4 regions of the Bacillus haimaensis genome follow, and region 2 is predicted to be linked to each of the others. Evidence: riboswitches for the same ligand, from Rfam matches in the RefSeq annotation. Region 2 holds a riboswitch; each other region holds the start of a gene.
What was found. A riboswitch is a leader RNA that binds a small molecule or an ion and turns the genes downstream of it on or off. The one in region 2 is predicted to bind cobalamin.
Positions count from the first base shown of each region.

Region 1: linked by a shared signal. The riboswitch ahead of ABN702_RS11750 (acyl-CoA thioesterase) and the one ahead of ABN702_RS17235 (ABC transporter substrate-binding protein) in region 2 are both predicted to bind cobalamin.
Region 3: linked by a shared signal. The riboswitch ahead of ABN702_RS14275 (ribonucleoside-diphosphate reductase subunit alpha) and the one ahead of ABN702_RS17235 (ABC transporter substrate-binding protein) in region 2 are both predicted to bind cobalamin.
Region 4: linked by a shared signal. The riboswitch ahead of ABN702_RS06795 (DUF4430 domain-containing protein) and the one ahead of ABN702_RS17235 (ABC transporter substrate-binding protein) in region 2 are both predicted to bind cobalamin.

Region 1 is NZ_CP158164.1:2,312,490-2,317,248, forward strand. Features, by position in the region: gene ABN702_RS11730 (mismatch-specific DNA-glycosylase) at 1-411, opposite strand, end outside; gene ABN702_RS11735 (cyclic-phosphate processing receiver domain-containing protein) at 516-842, opposite strand; gene ABN702_RS11740 (hypothetical protein) at 998-1,276, opposite strand; gene ABN702_RS11745 (TIGR02206 family membrane protein) at 1,573-2,310, opposite strand; gene ABN702_RS11750 (acyl-CoA thioesterase) at 2,377-2,847, opposite strand; cobalamin riboswitch at 2,988-3,165, opposite strand; gene ABN702_RS11755 (alpha/beta fold hydrolase) at 3,442-4,230, shown strand; gene rsgA (ribosome small subunit-dependent GTPase A) at 4,329-4,759, opposite strand, start outside.
Region 2 is NZ_CP158164.1:3,386,171-3,390,929, forward strand. Features, by position in the region: gene ABN702_RS17225 (adenosylcobinamide amidohydrolase) at 1-826, opposite strand, end outside; gene ABN702_RS17230 (FecCD family ABC transporter permease) at 819-1,892, opposite strand; gene ABN702_RS17235 (ABC transporter substrate-binding protein) at 1,858-2,850, opposite strand; cobalamin riboswitch at 3,013-3,219, opposite strand; gene cobT (nicotinate-nucleotide--dimethylbenzimidazole phosphoribosyltransferase) at 3,283-4,335, opposite strand; gene ABN702_RS17245 (cobyric acid synthase) at 4,319-4,759, opposite strand, start outside.
Region 3 is NZ_CP158164.1:2,811,874-2,816,632, reverse strand. Features, by position in the region: gene ABN702_RS14280 (ribonucleotide-diphosphate reductase subunit beta) at 1-871, opposite strand, end outside; gene ABN702_RS14275 (ribonucleoside-diphosphate reductase subunit alpha) at 893-3,127, opposite strand; cobalamin riboswitch at 3,484-3,679, opposite strand; gene ABN702_RS14270 (STAS domain-containing protein) at 3,802-4,641, opposite strand.
Region 4 is NZ_CP158164.1:1,342,822-1,347,580, reverse strand. Features, by position in the region: gene ABN702_RS06810 (GerMN domain-containing protein) at 1-650, opposite strand, end outside; gene sigX (RNA polymerase sigma factor SigX) at 640-1,176, opposite strand; gene ABN702_RS06800 (ECF transporter S component) at 1,526-2,026, opposite strand; gene ABN702_RS06795 (DUF4430 domain-containing protein) at 2,031-2,447, opposite strand; cobalamin riboswitch at 2,654-2,856, opposite strand; gene ABN702_RS06790 (ATP-binding protein) at 2,948-4,717, opposite strand; gene ABN702_RS06785 (response regulator transcription factor) at 4,714-4,759, opposite strand, start outside.

The sequences.
Region 1 (4,759 bases), 1.1 Mb from region 2:
AATCGTACCTGGAACTACCGGTCTTTCCTGGACTCCCCAATCAATTTGCCTATGCCCACTATACTCTTGATAGACTCCTTTTCCGACAAAGCAGACTATTCTGGGCTTGTTAATTTCAATTTTTCTTTTCAGCTCTTCACGTCCTGCTCTGTATTCTTCCCTCGTAATATCTGCTGCACCGACAGTCGGCCTGGAAACGATATTGGTGAGACCAAAATTCAGGTCTAGAAGTTTGAAATCTTCTGTTGGGGCATATTTTCTTGGAGTTATACCCGACTGATGTAATATAGTCCAAAAGCGGTTATTCGGGTTCGCATAGTGATGGCCGGTTTCCCCTGAGCGTATGCTTGGATTGAAACCAACAAATAAAATATCAAGATCTTTTTTAATATGATCGTAGATAAAATCCAACTCACATCCCTCATTTCATTTCTCTTTTCACCAATTTTAACAAAAATAAAAAACCAAACGAAGTAGGAACGGTTACTTTCGTCTGATTTTTGCATTGTTATCTTTTAAAATAAAGGTAGTGGCCTTAAAATCACTTTTATCGACTGTGGCATTTTCAATTCTTCCTGTGCTTGTTTAAAGTATTTGTACATTGCTTTACTGCCAACCGAGTTTGCAGAATGAATCGTAATTCTTTCTGCATAAAGTTCATTCTCCACCATAATTTGAACGAGCATAAGACCATTCCGATGTCTATTGAGTAAGTCATGATCCAACGATAGATGCTCGATCGCATTATTCTCTAACAAGGTGAGGCATTCGTCAATGTCTTCAGCAAGGATATACCCTTCTGGACATGTGCGACTATCATCTAGAAAGACATTTATTTTCAAGATGATCCCTCCAACTATTTCGACTTACGTATAGTGTAACATACTTTGATTACTAATTTTTTCCTATAAAGATTGAAGAGAAAGCCAAAAGCCTTTATCATCAAGGTTTCACGGCATTTCTCAGGAATAATGTACCAATTTAATCTGGAGAAACACTACGTCTTTTTATAATCCGGAAAATCAAAAATCCATTTCATCCAAAATGATTGAAGTCGTGCTTGTAGACGCACATAGGTATTATATTCCTTGAGGTAGGCCTGTTTAAAGGAATAGGAAACTTCACCTTGTTTTTCTTTTTCCAATAATTCCTGTTCCAGCACTTCAAGCTTTTCGATTTTTATTTGAATGGAATTATACGTCAATGCAGCCAATCCGCCATAAAGAATGGAAGCTATCAATAATAAGGAAAGTATATATTTTAGTGGGGTACCCACACATGTCCCCCCTTTCCGTCTTTTCTACATACTATGACGAATTGCGGGAATGTGACAGGACTGTTACAAAATGTTTGAGGTTCGAACAGGGACTAGCAGCCTTCCATTGAAAATTGGGGGAATTAAAGATATATTATAAGTAAAATGTACCGGAGGAAATGGGATGGCTGTCTTAATAGATGTACTTGTTGTAATAGTGTTTGCTGTGATCTTTTTCGGCGTATATAAGTATGTAAAAAATGCGTTAAAGAAATATTAATATGGAGGCCCTTTCACCCAAGTTGAAAGGGCCTTTTTTATGTTTTTTCGAAATCGATAGTTTGTGAAGCTTTCTTTTTCAGAATCAGCAGTGGTGCGTAAAGAATGAGAAACATGAGGATAACCACCAATTCCAGCGAAAGGATGTACCATGGATATGGTCCTAGCAAATCGATGATACTGGCATTTGAAGGTTTCCTGGCCAGAAACATATAGTTCCCGCCAGTTTGCCTATTAATAAAGAATACCAGTATGGCTATAAGCTGCAGCGCCCCAAACGCTTTCCACATGGATTTAAATGTAATGGCTTTCTTTTCCACCCATAACATATAAAAAACCGACAAGATGATGGCAATATGTGCCGCAAAGAAATGCAGAAAACGAAAGTGTGGAAAATCATAAAAGAGCTCTGGCGTAAGCAATGCCTGTAACGCACCACCAAGTCCCAGGAAATATACCACTTCAAATGTCCAGGTTTGCCTGGTTATCAGCATCCACATGCACAGATACAAGCTGATGGAGCATAGCTGAAAAGGGAGGGTGTAGCTTATATCCCACATATCGGTTGTAATATACCAATAGTTCAGCCATGCCTCTGATAAAAGAAGGCATCCCAAAATTGCCCACCTTCCATACACATTTGTGTATTTACTATTTCGTAGAAAGTACAAAAGTAAAATGAGCGACAATGCGATCACCAGCGCAAATATATGGGACGATGACAAGAGTATCGTCCCTTCCATTAGAGCATTCGGGTCGGTATAAGAATCCAACACTTCTCATCACCGCCTTTCGTATTCATTTCTTTCTCCATACTTCTACTACACCATGGTAAATTCCTGCTATCTTTTTTCCAAGCGTTTCTTTTTGCGCTCTGAAGCACTGTTGAAAAGCATTTTTTCTGCATCTGTCTCGGGAATCACACCTGGAACCGGAGTCGGCTTTCCATCTTTTCCTTTTGCCACCATTGTCAAAAATGATGTGGTGGTTGTCGTTTTCTCACCTGTTTCATAATTTTCGTTTTCCACTTTCACAAAAATTTCCATGGATGTTCTTCCCGTGGAGGCCACTATCGCCTCAAGAGTCAGAATATCCCCGACCTTCGCAGGGGAAAGAAAAGTCACTTGGTCGATGCTAGCAGTAACAACAACATTCCTGGAATGCTTCATTGCAGTAATAGCTGCAATCTCATCTATGTACGATAGAATCACTCCTCCAAAAATGGTACCCATATGATTCGTATCAGGCGGCAGAACCAACCTCGTCTGAATGGTCCTTGATTGATTGGAAGAAACGGAATTGTTGGTATTCATATGCTTAATATCCTCCTTATTAGTAAAAATAAAAAAACTCACCCTGCATAAGGATGAGTGAAAGACGGATGCAAGAAAGAAGCCTTGATAAAAAAGCCTTCCTTACGCACCCTCGTTCTATCTCTCACCTCCCGAAGAAGATAGTACTTCATCAATCAGACAGGTCTCCTGACTTAGCTTCTCCCTACTCTAGCCCTTCCCATACTCAAAAGTAATAGTGGGTTCTCTATTTCGTCAGCTTTACAGTTGCGGGTACAGTTCTGGACTTTCACCAGATTCCCTATTAAGTGCGTGCACATCTAATTAATTGGATGATTAAATTGATATTGCCCCTATATTCTACCATTAAACAAGATCTTCTAGTAATGATTATTCATACAGATTTTCTACGCATAATTTCAAGGTAAGTGCCCAAAATTTCATGACTTGAATAGTAAGATACCCCACAGATGGTTCCATTGTCACAAAATAGTAAAAAAAGAAGGTTGAGTAAAGGCTGTATTAGTGTGTATACTTATACTTGCAAGTTTTTCTACCCCCATTAACCGGGTATGGATTCATGAATATAAATATGCAACATAAGTGAGGAAACCTATGTTCTATAAAACTCTCATTCACCCATCTTCAAAAGAATGGATTGTGCTCTTTCATGGCTTTGGAGGAAACTCTTCCATATTCTACAAGCAATTGAAACCTTTCCGTTCTGAATATAATGTACTATTACTAGATTTACCAGGACATGGAAAAACTCCATATCCAAAAGGTGTGGATCTATTTGAGTACTCTTGTGATAAAACCCTTGAAATACTGAAAGCCTTAAAAATAAAATCCGCTCATTTTGTTGGCATTTCCCTTGGCACCATTATTATGCAGGAAATTGCACTGCGTTCCCCATCTTCAATCAAGTCGATGATTCTAGGAGGCGCCACTCCGAAGTTGAAAAAATGGGGCGAGTTTCTTTGCCGACTTTCCGTCTTTTATCCTTTGAGAAAAATTCTTCCACATATGGTTCCTTATAGAATATTTGCGAGAGTTCTATTACCGAAGCGCAATCATTCCGATTCCCGTAAAGCTTTCATCAAGGAAGCTTATAAACTTTCTAAAGAAGCTTATCTGGGATGGGTCTTATACGGCCTGAACGGTTACACCACCTACGATAGATTGGCAGAGACGAAAAATAAAATCCCTAAGCTTTATATATCGGGCTCTGAAGACCATATGTTCCTCGAAAGCACAAAGAAATATGCTGCAAACGAAGAGAACTCTACAATGGAAATCATTGAAAATTGCGGGCATGTTTGCAATATTGAAGAAAGTGAACGATTCAATGATCTTGCTGTTTCTTTTATGAAGAGTGCGAGCAAGGTGCAGATAATTGCGTAAAAGATTGAAGCTGAATTTTATGTTCAGCTTCTTTTTTGTGGGGAATTGAGCGAACCTGAAAATACAAAAACACAAGGAGCCCCTTGTGTTTTTGCATGCTATTTCTTCCTACTTTTCGCACTTGTCGAGATTTTCTTCCATTTATCCTTTTCTGCCAATTGTGCCCGTTTATTCGTTTTTCGTTCCAGATAAGCAAGTTCCCTTTGCAGCTTTACATAGCTTTGATACCTTGCTTCCTCCAATGTCCCTTCATCAATTGCCTCCCGGACCGCGCAGCTTGGCTCGTTCTCATGTTTGCAATCTCTGAAGTAGCATTGTTCAGCAAGTTCCTCCACATCCTGAAAGCTCTGACCGACTGTAGACCCATCAGCCTCCCATAGCTGCAACTCCCTCATCCCTGGCGTATCAAGCACTAGCCCGCCTGTCGGCAAAAGATACAGTTCCCGATAGGTGGTTGTGTGCCTTCCCTTATCATCGTCCCCTCTCACCTCTTGAATGACCTGCTTTTCTTCTCCTAACAGGTAGTTCG
Region 2 (4,759 bases):
GTTCTATCTGGTAGGCTTCGCGAAGGCTATAAGATTGATTTGGCTGCTCAAAGCTTGGCGTCATAAGGAGCTGAGGCTTCGGTACGATTGGGTGTGATTGCGTTTGGATCTCTACTTCATAGACTTTTTTCAACTGATCTTCCTTGCGCAATGTGTCGGTGTCCCCCACTTCAAGAAACGAACCCTCATAAAGCAAGGCAAGTCGATCGGCATAGAGGGAAGCAACATTCAGATCATGCAGAATGGAAAATATGGTCAGTCCTTTGGATTGCTGCCATTCCTTTATCAGATCCAGCATTTGAAAGGTGTGCTTGATATCCAGATGGTTGGTGGGCTCATCCAATAAGAGAATTTCCGGCTCCTGAGCCAATGCTTTTGCCAATAGTACCCGCTGCTTTTCCCCTCCGCTAAGCTTGTGGAATTGCGTGTCGCGAAACTTGGTTATTCTGGTTTTTCTCATCACATATTCCATGACCTTCTTATCTTCTTTGGATAGGCTTTTAAAAATCCCTGTTTGATGTGGATAGCGGCCAAGGCTAATGATTTCCTCCACCGTATAATCAAAAGACACCTGGACCTCCTGGGTCAGTACGGCCACTTTTTTCGCTTTTTCCAGCTTAGAAAAGGAAGTAATTGGTTTTCCATCGATAAGAATTTCTCCTTGCTGAATGGGAAGTTGTCCTGTAATCAATTTAAACAAGGTCGTCTTCCCACTTCCGTTCGGTCCCAACAGCGCGAAAAACTCCCCTTTTTGAATATCCAAATCAAGTTCTTTAATTACAGGGCCAGCTGAATAACCACCTGTCAGCTTTCTGACCTTAATCAATTGCCTTCCCCCTTCCTATTCTTTCTCGAACCAGTAACACTGCAAAAACCGGTGCGCCAATCAATGCCGTAATGACCCCAATCGGCAATTCCTTTGGTGCGATAATGGTTCTTGCTCCCAGGTCTGCCAAAACGAGAAACCCTCCACCAACAAGCATGGATAAAGGCAGGACATGCCGGTGATTGGGACCTGTTATGAGCCTTATAAGATGAGGAATGACCAAACCGACAAAACCGATGGACCCAGAAACCGCGACTGCCGACCCTGTTAAAAGGGAAGCCCCCACTAAAATGAAAATCTTACCCCGTTTCACATCTACCCCGATATGATCGGCTGCCTCCTCTCCCAAAGCCATGGCATTCAATTCACGATAATGAATGAAGAGGAGCAATGTACCAAGTATCATAAAAGGAACGATTAGCTGTACATGACTCCAGCCTCTCATTCCGACACTTCCATAAAGCCAATAGATGATCTGTGTCATGGAATCCCGATCCCCTAAGGAGATGATCAAGGAGATGATAGAGCCGATAAAGGCACTGATGATGATTCCTGCCAAAATGATTGTTTCTATTGCCAACCCTCTGTTACTTAAGCGAACCAATCCAAAGACAAGCAATAGGGAAAGCAGTCCACTGATAATAGCGACAACCGGAAGGGTAAAGCTCCCTAAACCAATAATCGTAACCTGAAAGAACAGAACAGCAACCGCTCCGAGTGCCGCTCCCGATGAAACACCGATCGTATAGGGATCTGCCAACGGGTTGCGTAACAGCCCTTGAAACGCGGCACCCGCCAACGCCAATGAAGCTCCCACAAAAAGGGCAAGAAGGACCCTGGGAAAGCGGATATTCCAAATGATCATCTCTTCATTTTTCGGGACTTCCTCCAACCACCCCAGCCCAAAACCATTTTCCAGGACAATATGGAGGACGGTAGTGATGGGAATGGTTACACTGCTGCTTAATAGACCAAGGAGGGCTGTACCAAGTACAAACCCTCCACATCCTATATAGAGCCAAACGAGCTTATTAGTTAAATATTTCCGGATAAACGATTTTTGCAAGTGTTTCCACCCCTTCAATTAAACGAGGACCAGGTCTCGTTACCATATCGCTATCCACATCATGAACTTCTCCAGATTTTATAGCAGGAACCTCGGCCCAGCCATCACGTGTCATCACCGCTTCCCTTGGACTTTCCACATAGTATCCGTACGTGGTGACAATCACATCAGGATTTAAATGAACGATTTCTTCTTCGGTCATCTTGACCCATCCCTCTTGGTCGCCAGCTGCATTTTCAGCTTGGATGGATTCCAGCATTTCGTGCATAAACGTTCCTTGGCCGGTCGTGAAAATATCCGGAGCCGGTGATACCTCGACCCACACTTTCTTTTTATCCGTTACAGCTTGTGCCTTTTCCTTCACCGTTTCAAGACGTTCTTTCATATCGGAAACCAGCTCTTCGGCCTCCGCCTTCTTACCTGTTGCAGTACCGATCAAATCGATTGTTTCGTACACATCATCAAAAGAAGTCTCACTGCCAATAACAATGACCGTAATTCCCGCTTCTTCAAACTGGGACAATATTTCAGCATGCGTTTCCAAATGATAGTCCGTCACAAGGGCAATATCCGGTAGTAGTGTAAGGATACGCTCGACGTTCATATCCTGCGCCCCAACCTTTTCTACTTCCAGTGCTTCTTGTGGATAGTTGCAATAGTCGGAAACCCCCACCATTTTGTCGCCTAATCCTAATGCATAAGAGATTTCAGTACTGCTGGCCTGTAGGGAAATAATAGATTCCGGTTCCGCTTCGATGACAATTTCCTCGCCGGTTTCATCTTTGATGGTGACAGGAAATTGCTTCGCTTCTGTTCCTTGCTCTTCATTCGCAGCAGTTTCATTTACTTCGCCACTTGACTGCTTGTTCGTATCAGTACCATTCATTCCACATCCCGCTAAAATTGCCATTGCCATTATTAGCGTAATAATGCTCCACTTTTTCCATAATTGCTTCATGTTTTTTCTTCCCCTTTTTCTGCTTTTTTGTCAAATAAAAAAACGCTATCCAAAAGGAAAGCGTTGAACGTAAAAATGCACCTATATTCCCTGTCTATGAGACTGGCAAAATAGGAATGGTCTCTGAATAACCACGCACTTTAAACATCCCTTTCCTCGAAGGTGTTTAAAAACAACATAGGCAGGTCTCCTGACTTGCACTTCATCAGTTGGCTACTCCTTCCCATGCATCATCATGCAAAGTGGAGATACGTTAGCCTTCCTCAGCGCTTACAGTGGCGGGACCGTGTTGGACTTGCACCAACTTCCCTTTTCACCTTAAACTTCATTGTCATGAACATTTAAGGAACCTATTTGTCTTAATATTCGTTTTTTTATTCTAAAAGTCATTATAGTTTAACTTCATACGCTTGTAAATTTAATTTTTCCGCTTCAGGAGATGGTCGATTCCGATACTCCTGCAGAGGAAAAAGTGGCCATGTCCTTCAGGATCCTGACAGAAGCCTCGACGATAGGATAAGCGAGGGCAGCTCCCGATCCCTCCCCGAGCCTCAATTCCAAATCAAGCATGGGCCTCTTTTTCAGCAGCTCCAAGGCACGCCTATGCCCAATTTCCTTTGATTGATGACCGATTATCAAATATCCTTTGATAGGCTGGCACATTTCTACCGCTAATACCGCAGCCACTGTACTAATAAATCCATCTATTAAAATAGGAGTTCTCTTTTCGGCTGCAGCAAAAATTGCTCCTATCATTCCTGCTATTTCGAGTCCACCAAGCTTCGCCAATATATCCAATGGATCTCCTGGATCAGGATGACGATTTTCAATGGCCTGTTTGATCACCTGCTGCTTATGCTTGATCTGCTGCACTGATATTCCAGTACCTGTACCTACTATTCTTTCCAGGTTATTTTCCCCGAGAAGCACAGATAGGATAGCGCTGCTGCTTGTTGTATTGCCTATTCCCATTTCCCCGAGCAGTAGACACTTAGCTCCCCGTTGAATCATATCATTTGCGACGTCCATACCCACTTGGATGGCTTCCAGCGCTTCATCCGGACTCATGGCATCTTCCTTTAAAAAGTTCCCTGTACCATAACGGACTTTTCTTGAGATGAGCCCTTCCCTTACGATCTCACCTGCTACACCAATATCGACAATATCAAGCTTTGCTTCAATCTGTTTTGCCAGCACATTAATCGCAGCTCCGCCATTCAGGAAATTATGTACCATCTGGACAGTAACTTCTTGTGGATAAGCAGAAACTCCCTCTCCTGCCACCCCATGGTCCGCAGCAAATACGATCACACCAGGGGGAGAAACCGTCGGAAAACGGCTGGAAGTGATCTCCCCGAGCTGAATTGCCAATTCCTCCACCATTCCTAGGCTTCCAATCGGTTTTGTTAAGGTGTCTAAATAAGCACGCACTTCATTCCCTATACTTTTATCAACTGGTTGTATTTTCTCACATATCTTTAACATGGCAGGCACCTTTCTGAAATTCCTTCATTTTTTGATAGATTGCATCCAATTGAATGTGTTCCCTCACAACATCCGCCAACCGGTCAAAGGATTCTTCTCTTTTTTTGGCAAAGGAGACCCTGTCATGGATAGGATCCAATCCTTTTTTCCCTCTTAATTCATTCAGGAGGAACTCCCTGAACTCGTCGTTATGAAAAATCCCGTGAAAATAGGTCCCCATTATCAGCCGATTCTCACTCCATACTCCCTCTACCCTGTCGTCCAGTTCGATTAAATGATCGAACCCTGATTCAAAATGTGATTTTCCCATATGTATTTCATAGCCGGAAACAGGAATTGTATTATCTTGAATCGTGATGACCCCTTCGGAGCGGATGGTTGTTTTATTAGGTGTGATGGAGGTATTCATGGGAATCAGCCCTAA
Region 3 (4,759 bases), 570 kb from region 2:
CGTTGGCATAGAACCTAATATAAGCCCCAACTTCCTCTATATCTATCCCTGCAATTTTATCTCCCAGGATATGTCTTGCCCAGTCGATTTCAAGCTCTGCTGCCTGTACAAAGGTTTGTGTAACAAAGCTTGCCAATTCACCTGTATCATATTCCGGATACTCCACCAGCACCTCTTTGAAGATTTTCACGAATAGGTCCACATGTATCTGCTCATCCCGGTTGATGTAATTGATCATGGTGCTGGATGCGACCATTTTCTGCTGTCTTGCCAGATGATAGAAAAATGCGAATCCCGAATAGAAAAACAGTCCTTCCAAAATGACATCATAGACGATCGAATGAAGAAAGCTCTCCACATCCGGCTTTTCTGCAAATGCGGCATATCCATTTGTGATAAAGTCGTTTCTTTTTCGGAGTGTCGGTTCAGTCCGCCAGTATTCAAAAACCTCTTCCTGTTTTGTCCGGGAAACCAGACTTGACAATACATAGGAATAGGAATGGTTATGAATGACCTCCTGCTGGGCGAGCATGATCATCAGTGCATTCAAGCTGGAATCGGTTAAATAGTCCGCCACTTTTCCTGCGTAATCCGTTTGTATGCTATCCAACAATGCAAGAAGTCCGATGATTTTCAGGAAGGCATCCTTTTCGTCCGATGTAAGATCGGGAAACTGTTTGATATCCTGGGACATATTTATTTCAAATGGTGACCAGAAGTTTGCCAGCATTTTTTTGTATTTGGGATAGGCCCAGGAAAAGGCGACATCGTCCCAGTTCAGCACGTTCGAGCTTTGGCCGTTTATTATTTTCGTCGATCGGTTTGGAGCGGTTGCGTCCATCAGTAATCGAGAAGTCAGTGAAGCAGTCATCATTGTTTCCCTCCTAAGTTATCAGCTTGCGCAAGAATCGCATTCTTCTATTTCCTTTGACGTGGACCTGACATAGTAGGTAGTCTTCAATCCCTGCTTCCATGCATCCAGATGCAGATCAAGGAGCGCCTTTGCTTTGATTCCATTGGTCACATACAGATTAAACGATATCGCCTGGTCAATATGCTTCTGTCTGGCCGCGTTCTGGGCGATGCTCCAATGCTGGTCGATATGGTAGGCAGATTTATAGAACCATGTGGTGCTTGCATCCAAATCAGGGGCAGTCACTGGAATTTTGTAATCCTTTTTTTCCTCGGAGTACACTTTCAGGAAAATGGGATCGATGCTTGCTGTGCTGCCTGCGATGATTGAGGTGGTAGCATTAGGGGCCACTGCCATGAGATAGCCGTTTCGGATGCCGCTTAAAGCTATTTGCTCCTGTAAGCCTCCCCAATCAAAAAGATCATCTGTTTGATAACCTCTTTTACTGAAATACTCTCCCGTATGCCAATCGGAGCCTTCAAATGCTGGGTATGCCCCTTTTTCCTTTGCTAAGGCTGCACTTGCCTGAATCGTATAAAAGGCGATTTCTCTATAGAGTGAGTCTGCAAATTGTACCGCATCTTCACTTTCCCATTTGATTCCCTGCAAGGCAAGAAGATGATGCCACCCGAATGTTCCCAAACCAATTGCACGGTATTTCTCATTGGTCAGCTTTGCTTGAAGGACCGGAATGTTGTTAAGATCAATGACATTGTCGAGCATACGAACCTGAATAGCTACCAATCTTTTTAGGACTTTAGCAGGGATAGCCCGCGCAAGATTGATGGAGGAGAGGTTGCAAACAACAAAATCTCCAGGGGTTTTCACCGTCACAATCGCCCCGTCCTTTACAAATTGCTGGTTCATGGTGGTAGCACTTTGATTCTGGGTGATTTCTGTACAAAGGTTGGTGCAATAGATCATCCCAAGGTTATGGTTGGGATTCATACGATTGACCTCGTCGCGATAGAACATAAACGGACTTCCTGTTTCAAGCTGGCCACGCATGATGCTTTTCATCACATCGATGGCTGGTACTTTATCATGATGCAGGGAAGGGTGGTGCACACACTCCCAATATTTATCACGGAAGCTGCCAGCGCCCTTTTGTTCATCAAAAAAATCCTCAAGCGAATAGCCCATCACATTTCTCACTTCATGCGGGTCGAACAGATACCAGTCGCCTCGGCTTTCCACCTGTTCCATAAATACATCGGGGAGGCAGACACCGGTAAATAGATCATGGGTACGCACCCGCTCATCGCCGTTATTGAGCTTGCTGTCGAGAAAGGAGAAAATATCCTTATGCCAGACATCCAAGTATACAGAGATGGCCCCTTTGCGCTGTCCCAGTTGATCTACACTTACAGCGGTATTGTTCAACTGCTTCATCCAGGGAATGACCCCGCTCGATACACCCTTGAAGCCGCGGATATCACTTCCTCGGCTGCGGATCTTTCCTAAATACACGCCGATTCCGCCACCTGACTTTGATAGATTGGCAATATCTGTGTTACTGTCATAGATTCCTTGTAAGCTATCATCCACCGTATCGATGAAACAGCTCGATAGCTGGCCATAGCTTTTCCCGGCATTGGAGAAGGTGGGTGTCGCGACCGTCATATACAGATTGCTGAGTGCCCAGTATGCCTCTTTTACCAGAGCAAGACGATTGTTTTCTTCCTTGGCCATCAAGGTCATCGCAATAATCATGAACCTTTCCTGCGGCAGCTCCCATAGAGCCTTGTTGTAGCCACGGGACAGATAACGGTCTGCCAGCGTCTTGAGGCCGATGTATGTAAAAAGCTTGTCTTGCTCCGGATTGATGGCCTTTTCCAATTCCTTTATTTCTTCAATGCTATATGAATCCAGAAGTGAACGATGAAAAATGCCTACTTCCACCAAGGAATGCAAAAGGTAGTGAAAATTATCATAGGGTCTATCTGTGCCACGTGTCTCACATGCTTCTTCATATAATTGTTTCAAAAGGATACGTTCGGCAACAAAGGTCCAATCTGGCTCACTCTCCGAAATGTAGCCAATCGCCTCCAAGGTAAGATGCTTATAGATTTCCGTATTTTGGCTTCCAACCAGCTTATCTGTTTTTTCATTGAAGGATTCTGTTTCCAAGTGGGGGAATTCTTCCAATATACCAAGGATCCAATCCTTGCTGTCCAATGCCTTGTTCGTATTATTTAAAGTTGAAGTAATCATTAGCCGTTCACTCCGTTTCGCAATAATAAAAGGCTGTTTTCGCATACATTGTTGCTTTTGACGTATCCAACGCAAACACGTAACATTACTTGCTTTCGTGCTCTTTTCCCATGTAGTAGAATTATTTTCTTTTGAATAATACAGGGAAATATGCTGTAAAAAATCCAAATGCCGATTTTTTACGGACATAAGCAATAAACTTTACGAAAAGAGCCTAATAAAAAAAATCCACCCAGGATTGAGTGGATCAAACGATATTAGAATACGACATGGAAAATACCTCCAACTCAATAGAGAAGGGGTATTGATTCATGCAAGCTTCTAGCACCGTTTCATCATCTCAACTCCCGAAGAATAAGAAACTAGTTCGAAAAGGCAGGTCTCCTGACTTGTGCTTCTTCCTACATTGACCCTTCCCATATAAGAGCCGTTAAGCCTACTTATACAGTGGTGATTCAATTCGTCAGCACTTACAGTTGCGGGGACAGTCCCGGATTTTCACCGGATTCCCTATTAAGTCTTGTTAAAGACACCTTTTTCGCAATAATACTATATATAGTTATTTTATATATTCAAATAACTGTATTTTGTGTTTTTGTGATAAATCTATCATAATCCATCTTTAAGTATATTACAATCAAAAAATAAAAAAAGAGCTGCAATAAGCGCGGCTCCTATTTGTTCAATTGGAAATCCTGGAGAATTTGTTCGATGGACCCTGTAATCTGGATATCTGTCAAACTCACCCCAGTGGAGATGAATTGCAGGCTGAGTTCCGGTCGTAACCCGGTAATGATCGGTGTAATCCCGATTAACTTCAGGGAACGGATAAGCAGATCTAAAGTGTGCACTACCGTCTGATCCAAATTATATACGCCTGAAAAGTCAACAATCAACTTATTGATGGACAAGTTCTTGCTTTTCTGCAAAGTCTCTTCAATCAATATGCTTGCTCTTAGCTCATCGATCTCCCCAACTAAAGGCAGAACCGCAAGACCTTCGAAAAGTGGCACGATCGGGATGGAAAGCCTTATGAAGCTAGTCCTGGTGTCCTGTATCTTCTGTTCGGATGCAACTGTGAATGCATGGCTGAAGCCGTAGACGATGATATTGAAAATCTCATCAATGTGGATGAAAATTTCAGTAAGTTGATTAAGGTGAATGCCTTCTTTGGCACCTTCCTCCTGAATGAAGGTCCATAGTGCCCGCTTATACAGCGTCATATTGGATAATGCATTCTCCAAGGAGCCGCCAGCCTGAACAGACATGATTCCCACGGATTCACCCCAGTCTTTTGCCTCATCCAATAATGTATTTACCGGGTCCTGCACGTACTTCCCAATAAATTTGATAAGAGTCTGGAAGATTTCTTTTATTGCTGCCTGATGATGTGGATCCCGGTATTCCGAAATTTCAGGATAAGCAAGCCTTATTTCATTCAATATTCTTTCTGATAGTTCAATCTCTGATTCTAGCATTCTCTTCCCGATCTTATAGTGTACTGCTGTAGGCATGGTAGTATCCTCACTTTTTGTCAATTTTTATCTATCTTTATTCTAATCATTAGTAGAACAGATGTATATCTTTACATGCTTCACATAGGAAAAAAGTTTTGTTTTTTTAAGGGAATCC
Region 4 (4,759 bases), 2.0 Mb from region 2:
AGAGGCTCTTCCACCCCCATTGCAATGTAATCCAGTTCATTTTTGATACTTTCCAGGTTTTCCTCATATGATCCGCCTTCTGCCAATGGCACTTCTACGGAAACCGGAAATGTGAATGGCCCTATATTGGACTGTGGTTCGGTAGCTGTAACTCCAATTGTAACAACCATCATCTCTTTAGCTTTCTCATTTGTCACCACAAAAGTCGGTTGATCAGCTGAAAGTGCAGTGAAATCATTATTATCAGACTCTTTAGCACCATCCAAGGCAATTTCTGATTCTTCCAAGGATCTCTGTGCATCCTCATCTACGCTTTGTATTCCAACGCTTTCCTCTTTAGCAGAATCTGCGGAATCATCACGTTCGGAGCTTTCCATGATGCCTGCACCGTCTGAATTCCGGGCTGCTTGATCCATGGAAGAATTGGAACCACTCAAGTTCTGCAGGAATAATGGTGAGATAATGGCAAAAATCAATACTGCAGCGGCTAGGGCAAGCGCAGGTATCACGTTGAAGGAGCGTGGTTTTTTATTGAGTCCATCATATACTTCACGATATATTTGTTTTGGGTCACGGTCATCTTTCATTTTAGGCATCTGCCGTAAAAGCTTTTCGAGTTGTTCTTCCTCCATACGCTGTTTATGACGCATTACTGTTCCCCCCTTTCTCTTGGAGTTCCTCCATATGAGCCTTCAGGACCTTTAAAGCTCTATGTTGAGTTGTTTTCACCTTACTTTCCGTCCACCCCAATATTTGGGCAGTTTCTTGGATTGATAAGGCTTGTATGTACCGCAGGACGAGGACAAGACGGTGATCCATCTTACATTTATCCAGACACCGGTACATTTGTTGAACCTGTTCATTTTGTAAAGCTATCTCTTCAGGCAGTGGTGCATGATCTTTTACCTGTTGTGTGCTCCAGTCAAAAGTTTCAAGTAGTTTACTTTTCCAACCCTTCTGCTTACGGAAAGAATCTATTGCAACATGTTTGGCGATAGAAAAAAGCCAGGTCTTCTCGCTGCTCTTTCCTTCAAACCGATCGTAAGAACGCAAAACCTTTATATAAACTTCTTGAACGAGGTCCTCGGCTTGCTCTTTATTTTTTACCATATAAAATAAAAACTGAAAGACATCATGGTGATATTTTTCATAGAGCTCTTGAAAAACCGTATTCATCCTTTCCCTCCGTTCATTAGATTAGTCGTATACTATATTAAAAAAGTTACATTACAAATATATGACAAAAGTTACAGTTTGGCTATATTCTTTTAGGAATTTTCAGGAAAATATTCATAGGTATTTTTGAAGGTAATCTTTTTATATAAAACAGGAAAATCAGTATATATTGTTTCATTATAATGGAGGGTCATTCAACTTTGTAGGGGTCTTTGAGCACCTTTTTTGTTTTGTTGTGTGGAATCCTGGGACAGGCAATTCAGAAGAGGCTAAAGTTTATCAATATTCGAAAAGGATGGTTCGCCTTACATCCAAAAAAGAGAAGCCCTTTTCAAGGCTTCCCTTCTGTTCATTGAAGCATATACGCCGCCCTTTCCTTCAGCAGCCTGGATAATACAGGGAATAATACAATAAAAAATACCACATTCCCGATCGCATGGTTCACATCGAATGGAATTCCTGCCAAATAGTAGGGCCAAAACAGCTTACCTACCACCAAACGTTCAAGTGACATCACAAAACCGTACAAAAGTCCGCACATGCCTGCATAGATCGCCAAAATGACGACAGGTGTCTTATGGAACCATTTGCCGATCATTCCGCTCATCAACCCGATAATCGACCATGCTATGATCTGGGTGATCGTCCATGTGCCGCTTCCGAGTACCATATTGGTGGCAATCGTACTGCCGCAAGCGAGAATCAATCCTGTCACCGGCCCCATCCAAAAGGAACAGATGATGATGATTGCTGTTACAGGCTGAACATTAGGAATGGAGGCGAATGCAATTCGCCCCACTACGCATAAAGCGATGAGCACCCCTAATAAAGCAAGCTTTTTAGTAGGCATAAAACTATTCCCACTTTGCATAGTCGAAGTGTACAACATCATCTGCCTTGAGCACGTATTCTTTTGCACCAACCATGATTTCTTCCTCATTCACCTTATATGTCCAGAAATAGGAGTTAGCTGTATCCGACTCTACCCCATCAATACCAACTATAAATTCCTTGGTATCGTCCAGGGTCAATTCGAAGTTACGTTCCATCACTTCCATCAATGATTCGCCTTCTTCAAATTCCAGAGTTTTTTCGTTGATTACTTCTTCTCCATCCTTTGTCAGCTTGATGGTCGTTTCGAGCTGTTCCTGCTGCTTCTCCTCTATCGGCGCTTCTGTTGAGGAGTTGGAGTTCGTATTATTTTCCCCTGATGCACATCCTGTCAATGCCAATGTAAATGCTGCTAGTAGTGTCAGTAAGAATTTCTTCATGGTTCATTTCCCCTTATGTATGTAGTAGGTATAACTGCAAAATGGTCTTTTCATCCCTCCAGCTGGAATAATAAGTCCCCTCTTGTTGTTAACTTTTCTCCGAAGCAACAAAAAAACCTCATCCTGTTTGAAGGATGAGGTGTAAACGGCATATGAAAAAAATAATAGAAAACGCCGTCTCTCTCACTCAACCCCCGAAGCATTGAAACTAAGTTTAGACAATTGGCAGGTCTACTGACTCATGCTTCACCCTACTTTGAGCCTTCCCATATGGCAGCCTGATCTCTCAAGCCGGAACATACAGTGGTTATCTCATTTCGTCCACATTTACAGTTGCGGGGACAGTTTTGGTCTTTCACCAAATTCCCTTTTAAGCCACCGAGGTGACACCAACATCTTCAAAACTATTCAGTTAACTAGCTTTCATATTACACAATATGCCCCTTGCTGACAAGAAAATGTTTCATAGTAAACAAGATTTTTCGCTAATGTTAAACATATTAACTCATTGTTCGTGGAATAAACAGGGAAAATGTCGTTCCTTCATTCCATTTTGAATGAACGGAGATCTGGCCATGATGCGCTTCGACAATATTCTTTACAATGGCAAGGCCGAGTCCCGTCCCTGCTCGTCCCCTTGTGCGCGCTTTGTCCGCTTTATAGAACCGTTCAAACACAAATGGCAGATCCTCTTCAGGAATACCGTGTCCGGAGTCCTTTACATCCATTTTCAGGCCTAGATCAGACAAATTGACTAGAATCGTAATTCCCCCCCCATTTTCCGTATGCCGGATCGCATTGTCAACCAGATTGGTCAAAACCTGTTCCATTCGATCTACATCAAATGCGATCTTTCCCTGTCCTGTCATCTCGTAACTTAGACTGATGTTCTTTTCTTTTGACAGCACCTGAAATTTGCGAATTATTTTTTCCACAAATACTGCAACATTTGCTTCTTCATAGTTCAGCAATATATGCCCCGCTTCCATTCTCGCAAGGTCGAGAAGATCATTAACCAGTCTCCCCATGCGCAGGGACTCATCATAGATGACAGACGCAAGCTCTTTTTTCTCCTCATCCGTTCCGGCAATATCATCGACGATTGCTTCACTGTATCCTTGCAGCATGGAAATCGGTGTACGCAGTTCATGTGATACATTCGCTATAAAGTCCTTGCGGAGCTTATCTAGCCTGCGTTCTTCCGTCATATCCCTGATAACGGCAACCGCCCCACGTATATGCGTCTGGCTGTATAGCGGGCTCATCACAATCACCCAGGTGCGCCCTTGGTAGGTGAGCTCAATTGCTTGTTCCTTTTCAATGGAAACCGCCCGCTGGAACATATCCCTCACCTCTGATGGAAGGTCTTCCCCATTGTCACTGCCTTCCTGGTAGAACCAGGCTTGCAAAAAGCGTTCAGCTGGAGGATTCGAGACAAGTATGGTTCCGTCACGGTTCAAGGTGATAACACCATCCGCCATCGAGCTTAATATGTTCGCCAAATGCTCTTTTTCCTGATTCAATGCATTTATATTGAATTTCAACTGGCGTCCCATCTGATTGAATGCCATCGCAAGCTCCCCAATTTCATCGTGAGTGAGCATCGGAAGCTTTGTATCAAACTTGCCTCGTGCAATTTCAAACGCAGCCTCCCTCATTTTCCGGAGAGGTGCTGTAATTCTCGTAGATAGGAAGAATGCAAAAATCGTTGTTAGGAAAATGGCAAATCCGGCTGCGAGTAAAATGAGCTGGGTTGTCTGTTTTGTTGTTTCCTTGATGGCAAGCAAGGATTGATAGATGAAGACAGCTCCATCCTGTGTTTCATCCAGGTGTAGCGGAACCCCCACGATCATGATTTCCCCATACATTTCATCATCTATGCTAGTATCGGATAAATAGGTTTTTTTCGTAACAATCGGCTGATCCTCGAACACAAGGGAGAGTTGTGGATCATCGAGGAAAAAGGAAGCCGGAAGATGACTGAGCGTTTCGTTTGGGGAATGGCTAAAGTCTTTCTCATCCGAGAACACTACCACCCTTGTCGCCTCATCCACCAGCTCCCATGCGATACTCATCGCCTGTTCACTATCTGCATGCTGTTCAAGAATGAGCGATATTTTTTTTGCATCCTTTGTCAGGTCCTTTTCAGCTTCACTGACATGATAGTTTTCGAAAAACTCCAGCAACAGGATTGTAAGTACAAAAAGCACAAAGGATACTAAAAGTAAAATGGTTAGCCATAGCTTACCAACTACACTTTTCCAAATCATGAGTCACTGCCGACCTCAAACTTGTACCCTACGCCCCATACG